Vallitalea guaymasensis: one gene and its partner. The protein of the gene in region 1 binds, or shares a complex with, the protein of each later gene. Links are inferred from orthologs where the notes say so. Each region holds a gene or a part of one and is shown on either strand. Other genes may lie near its edges.

Region 1 (3,281 bases):
CAGGTGTTATAGCTGGTGGTCCTGCTCGTGCCGTACTTGAACTTGCAGGAATCAAAAATATCAGAACAAAATCATTAGGTTCAAATAACAAGAATAATGTAGTAACAGCTACTGTTGCAGGGCTTGATGGACTTAAAACTCCTGAAGAAGTAGCAAAACTTCGTGGAAAATCAATTGAAGAGCTTTTAGGATAGGAGGGAACCAAGATGGCAGATAAATTAAAAATTACTTTAGTTAAATCCACAATTGGAGCCATTCCTAAACATAGAAAAACAGTAGAAGCTTTAGGACTAACAAAACTTCATAAAACTGTTGAACAAAAAGATAATAAAGCAATTAGAGGTATGGTCCATTCTATACAACATTTAGTAAAAGTAGAAGAAATTTAATCGGGTTAAAATAAGCAAGGAGGTGTAACAGCATGAATTTGACAGAATTAAAACCAGCAAAAGGATCAAGAAAATCTAATTATAGAAAAGGAAGAGGACATGCTTCTGGAAATGGTAAAACTGCAGGAAGAGGACAAAACGGACAAAAGTCTCGTTCCGGTGGTGGCGTAAGACCTGGATTTGAAGGGGGCCAAATGCCATTATATAGAAGACTTCCAAAAAGAGGTTTTACTTGTAGAAATTCAAAAGAAATCGTTGGAATTAATGTTGATGTCTTAAATAGATTCGAAGCAGGTGCTACAGTATCTGTTGAAACTCTAATAGAACAAGGCGTTGTTAAAAATCCTAGAGATGGTGTTAAGATTTTAGGAAACGGCGATTTAACTAAGAAGCTTACAGTAAAAGCTAATGCATTTAGTAAATCAGCAGTAGAAAAAATCGAAGCCGCTGGCGGGAAAGCAGAGGTGGTTTAGATGTTTAGAACACTTCGTGATGCATTTAAAATACCTGATTTAAGAAAAAAGATAATTTACACAATGTTAATGTTTTTTGCTATACGTATAGGAGCACATATCAGAATACCATTAATTAATCCTGCAGTTGTTCAAAATATGTTCGGTAATGCAGATGAGGCTGGATTACTTGGTATGTTTGATGCATTCTCAGGTGGTGCGTTCAAGGATATGACATTGTTTGCTATGGGTATTACTCCATACATTACATCCTCCATCATTATGAACCTTCTAACAATTGCTATTCCAAAACTTGAGGAAATGCAAAAAGAAGGAGAAGAAGGACGTAAGAAAATTGCTAAAATCACTAGATACGGTACTATAGTATTAGCACTACTACAATCAGTTGCAATCTCAATTGGTCTTGGTAGAAGCTTATTCTATGATTATAATATATTCTCAGTAATTATTGCTGTAACCGCAATGACTGCTGGTACTGCATTCTTAATGTGGGTTGGAGAGCAAATAACAGTAAAAGGTGTTGGAAATGGTATTTCTTTAATTATCTTTATAAACATAATATCAAGATTACCATTTGGAACAAAGAAATTATACGAACTTGCTACAGCAGGTAACAAATTAATTCCTGTAATTGTCTTATTAATCATATATGTATTAATGGTTACATTTGTAGTATTAATACAATTAGGCGAAAGAAGAATTCCAGTACAATACGCCAAGAGAATGCAGGGAAGAAAAGTATATGGTGGTCAATCTACACATATTCCATTAAAAGTAAATATGGCAGGAGTAATCCCAGTTATCTTTGCTTCATCCTTATTACAGTTCCCAGGAACAATAACTCAGTTCTTTGGTGAGCCAAGTGGATGGTGGGGTTCTGTTATTAACTTCTTGAAGATTACTAATATATCAGGAGCACTTATTTACTTTGTATTCATTTTATTCTTTGCATATTTCTATACTTCAATCATATTCAATCCAATTGAAGTTGCAAATAATATGAAGAAGAATGGTGGATTTGTTCCAGGTATTAGACCAGGAAAACCTACTGTAGACTATTTATCAAATGTTCTTAATAAAATTGTATTAATTGGAGCTTTAGCACTAGCACTTATTGCTTTACTTCCAGTTATACTTTCAAATATATTTGACATGAATGTTACATTTGGTGGTACTTCACTTATTATCGTTGTAGGTGTTGCCCTTGAGACAATTAAACAAATTGAATCCCAAATGGTTATGAGACACTATAAAGGATTTTTAAATGCATAATACAAGATTAAGAATGAAGCCAGAAATCATATTCTATCTTCATTCTAAATCTTAAATTGCTATAATCCTAATACAAGATATACTTTGGAGGTTATAAAATGAGATTAATTATGTTAGGTGCGCCTGGTGCCGGTAAAGGAACACAGGCAAAAAGGGTAGCAGCGAAATATAATATCCCGCACATTTCAACAGGTGATATATTTAGAGATAATATAAAAAACAAGACTGATCTTGGAATAAAAGCCAAGGAATATATGGATAAAGGTTTATTAGTTCCAGATGAGTTGGTTGTAGATATAGTTGCTGATAGACTATTACAAGAGGATTGTAAAGAAGGATTTATCTTAGATGGTTTTCCAAGAACAATACCTCAAGCTGAGAGTTTAGACAAAGCACTTATGTCTATGGAAACAAAAATTAATTATGCAATTAATATTCATGTACCTGATGAAAATATTGTAAGAAGAATGTCTGGTAGAAGGGCATGTCTAAATTGCGGTGCAACTTATCATATAAAGTATAATCCACCAAAAAAGGAAGATATTTGTGATAACTGTACAAGAGAACTGATACTTAGAGATGATGATAAAGAAGAGACAGTACTCAAGAGATTAGAAATTTATCACAAACAAACTAGTCCGTTAATAGAATATTATGGAGAAAAAGATATCTTGATAACTGTTGATGGAACAGTTGACATTGATGATGTCACTAAGAGTATTGTTGAGATATTAGGAGCGTAAAGTTATGTCAATAACAATTAAAACCAACGAAGAAATAGCAATCATGAGAGAAGCAGGCAAAATAGTTGCTGATACTCATGAATTACTAGAATCAATGATAAAACCAGGAATATCTACATTTGACCTGGATAAGGCAGCAGAAGAATTCATTAGAAGTAAAAACGCCATTCCATCTTTTAAAGATTACAATGGATATCCAGCTAATATCTGTGCTTCAATTAATGAAGAAGTTGTGCATGGTATTCCTAGCACTAAAAGAATTTTAAAAGAAGGCGATATAATAAGTATTGATATTGGTGCTTACTATAACGGATTTCATGGCGATGCTGCTAGAACACATGGTGTTGGTGAGATAAGTGAAGAAGCAAGAAACCTGATTGATGTTACGAAGCAATGCTTTTTTG
Region 2 (3,332 bases), 2.4 Mb from region 1 along the record:
TTGATATTCAAGAATTTATGATTATGCCAGTAGGTGCAACTTCATTTAAAGATGCGCTAAAAATGTGTGCAGAAGTATATCATAATCTTAAAAAAGTTTTAAATGAAAAAGGTTTAGCAACTAGTATTGGTGATGAAGGTGGATTTGCACCTGATATAGCTTCATCTGAAGAAGTTATTCAAATCATTATTGATGCAATTGAAAGAGCTGGATATAAACCTGGTGATGATATGAGAATCGCTATGGACGTAGCAGCTTCAGAATTGTATAATGAAGAAACTGGTAAATACCACTTCCCTGGCGAAAGCAAAATGAAAGGTGAAGAAGTAATAAGAACTTCAGAAGAATTAGTTGACTATTACGAAGACCTACTTAACAAATTCCCAATCATCTCTATAGAAGATGGATTAGATGAAGAAGACTGGGAAGGATGGAAATTATTAACTGAAAGATTAGGAGACAGAGTACAATTAGTTGGAGACGATTTATTCGTAACTAATACTGAGAGATTAGAAAAAGGAATTGACCTTGGTGTTGCTAATTCTATCCTAATCAAAGTTAATCAAATTGGTACATTGACTGAAACATTTAATGCTATAGAAATGGCTAATAGAGCTGGTTATACAGCAGTTGTATCACATCGTTCTGGTGAAACAGAAGACAATACTATTGCTGATATAGTTGTAGCTGCTAATGCAGGACAAATTAAAACAGGAGCACCTTGTAGATCAGACCGTGTTGCTAAATATAATCAATTATTAAGAATTGAAGAAGAATTAGAAGATGCAGCTGAATATAGAGGAATTGATGCTTGGTTTAATTTAAAAGATAAATAATTAAATTAATAGACCTCGATTCGTCGGGGTCTTTAATTTTGCGATAAGTAGGTGAATATTATGTATAAATATGATTTACATGTTCATACAAAAGAGACTAGCCCCTGTGCTCACGTAGCAGCAGCTGATATGATAGCGGTTTATAGAGATAATGGTTATTCTGGTGTTGTAATTACTGACCATTATAGACCAGTGTTCTTTAACACTAGTGAATTTACAACTTGGGAAGAAAAAGTAGAGGACTTTTTAAGAGGATATAGGAACGCAAAATACCAAGGTGATAAATATGGTATGGATGTACTACTAGGAATTGAATTTGCTTTTAATAATACAAAAACAAATGATTTTCTTATATATGGTATCACTGAAGAAATGTTAATGAAATCTACAGATCTATTTAATTTGGGCTTTGAAGGTTTGAGTAAATTTTGTAAAGAAAATAATTTATTATTCTTTCAAGCACATCCATTAAGGGGATATTGTAATTTAGAGGATATAGCATTTTTGGATGGTGTTGAAGTACATAATGGAAATCCGCGTCATGATTCACATAACGATGAAATAGAAGTAATAGCTAGTGAAAATGATCTATATATGATTTCAGGTTCTGATTTCCATGAATATGGAGATGAAAATAATGGGGGAATTATTACTAGTAATAGAATAAAAACCAATGAGGATTTGATTGAAGTTTTAAAAAGTAAAGATTATACATTATTCAGAGGATAAAGCTGTACTTGCACTTTGCTTTTTGCAGACTGCAGCTACTTTTATTGGTATATAAAAATTTAACTAGAAAAAAATAGTTGAATTAATACATAGTTTGTGCTAAAATACTAGTGTTAAACTTTAGGAGGTGTAACCGTGGGAGCATTAATAATAATTGTTGAAATAGTATATTTCATATTATGTTTAGGACTAATTGCTGTAGTGCTTTTACAAAAAGGAAAAGCTGCAGGATTATCAGGTGCAATTGGTGGAGCTGCTGAAACTTATTGGGGTAAAAACAAGGCTCGTTCTATGGAAGGTAAATTAGAAAAATTTACTAGATTAGGAGCAATACTTTTTATTGTTTTATCTGTAGTATTAAGTTTATTAATTAAATACCAATAATAAAAGTAAAGCACTTTGCATCAAAGCAGGGTGTTTTTTTATTCTATAGTAAACTATACATTCAGTTCCTTTCCTGTTAGTTTAATTTTATATAAATAATAATAATTGATTTAACAAATACTATAGGTAAAAAATATATTAGTTTAATATATAAGCTATAATGGTTATATGAAGATGCTATAAAAAATAAATTTTTGAAGGTGAAATATGGAAAATACATTAGAAGAAAAAAAACAGGTATTGTTGGAGATAATTAATCACAAAGATTATAAACCAATGAAGATCAAAGAGCTAGGAATACTATTAAGTATTAATGGTGATGATGAAAAAAGAGCTATGCTAGAAGAAACATTAGAACAATTGATAGCTGAAGGAAAGATCATTAAAACAAAAAGAGGAAAATATGCAAGACCAGAAGCTGTAAATATGATTGTTGGAAAGTTCATAGCTCATGCTAAAGGTTTTGGATTTGTTGAAATTGAGGGTGAAGAGAATGATATCTTTATACCTGCCCCATATGTTAATGGTGCTTTTAACAATGATACAGTAGCCATAAAGCTTATTAGAAGAGATTCTAAGGGGAAACGTAAAGAGGGAGAAGTAATAAAGATAATCAAACGTAATGACAGCGATGTTATAGGAACATACCAAAAAAGCAAAAATTTTGGATTTGTTGTTGCGGATAACAAAAAGTTTACCAAGGATATTTTTATTTCCAAGAACAAGAGTAAAGGAGCAGTATCAGGTCATAAAGTAGTTGTAAAAATCACTGATTGGGGTAATGAAAGAAGAAATCCAGAAGGTGAGATTATTGAGATTATAGGACATATCAATGATCCTGGGACAGATATATTATCAATTGTAAGGAGTTATGAATTGCCAATGCAATTCCCTGATGCAGTTATGAACCAACTTGATTATATTCCATCTGAAGTAACAGAAGAAGATAAAGCAGGTAGGTTAGACCTTAGAGAAATTCAAATGGTAACAATAGATGGAGAAGATGCTAAAGATCTGGATGATGCAATAACCATTCAAAGAAATGAAGACGGTACATTTACTCTAGGTGTCCACATAGCTGATGTAACTAACTATGTTACAGAAGGGTCACCCCTTGATGTTGAGGCGTTAAGAAGAGGTACTAGTGTTTATTTAGTTGATAGGGTTATACCTATGTTGCCACACAAATTATCAAATGGTATTTGTTCTCTTAACATGGGAACAGACCGTCTAGCACTATCATGTCTTATGGACATTGATAAAAAAGGTAATGTAGTTAATCATAAAATTGCTGAAACCCTTATAAATGTAGATAGAAGAATGACTTATACCAATGTCAGGAAAATCCTATCTGACAAGGATCAGGAAGTTATAAGTGAATAT

Evidence for each region.
Region 2: the proteins of secY (region 1) and secG are in contact, whole or in part, in a crystal structure (PDB 5AWW), measured with the Thermus thermophilus proteins. The link is inferred for Vallitalea guaymasensis from one-to-one orthologs. Residues at the interface, in WP_096411648.1 of Thermus thermophilus: Leu14, Gln16, Arg17, Phe20, Ile34, Pro35, Pro37, Ile72, Arg108, Arg109, Asn112, Gln113, Arg116, Ile117, Ile120, Pro145, Gly146, Trp147, Phe152, Phe155, Val156, Val159, Thr160, Val162, Ala163, Gly164, Ala166, Leu167, Trp170, Glu173; in WP_223903268.1 of Thermus thermophilus: Tyr5, Ile9, Tyr12, Leu13, Ala16, Leu19, Val20, Val23, Leu24, Gln26, Glu27, Pro28, Gln30, Gly31, Ala32, Asp34, Leu35, Met36, Gly37, Gly38, Ser39, Ala40, Asp41, Leu42, Phe43, Ala45, Arg46, Val48, Tyr53, Thr56.

What each region holds. Positions count from the first base shown.
Region 1 is NZ_CP058561.1:1,882,987-1,886,267, reverse strand. Bases 59-2,998 are described here. They hold secY (preprotein translocase subunit SecY), read left to right. Parts: upstream 59-862; coding sequence 863-2,134; downstream 2,135-2,998. Other genes in these bases: map (type I methionyl aminopeptidase), read left to right, coding at 2,882-2,998; HYG85_RS08425 (adenylate kinase), read left to right, coding at 2,233-2,877; rplO (50S ribosomal protein L15), read left to right, coding at 422-862; rpmD (50S ribosomal protein L30), read left to right, coding at 207-389; rpsE (30S ribosomal protein S5), read left to right, coding at 59-194. Outside these bases: more of rpsE, read left to right, coding at 1-58; more of map, read left to right, coding at 2,999-3,281. UniProt on the Bacillus subtilis protein: The central subunit of the protein translocation channel SecYEG. Consists of two halves formed by TMs 1-5 and 6-10.
Region 2 is NZ_CP058561.1:4,300,449-4,303,780, forward strand. Bases 334-3,324 are described here. They hold secG (preprotein translocase subunit SecG), read left to right. Parts: upstream 334-1,700; coding sequence 1,701-1,949; downstream 1,950-3,324. Other genes in these bases: eno (phosphopyruvate hydratase), read left to right, coding at 334-836; HYG85_RS18395 (PHP domain-containing protein), read left to right, coding at 897-1,565; rnr (ribonuclease R), read left to right, coding at 2,157-3,324. Outside these bases: more of eno, read left to right, coding at 1-333; more of rnr, read left to right, coding at 3,325-3,332. UniProt on the Bacillus subtilis protein: Involved in protein export. Participates in an early event of protein translocation.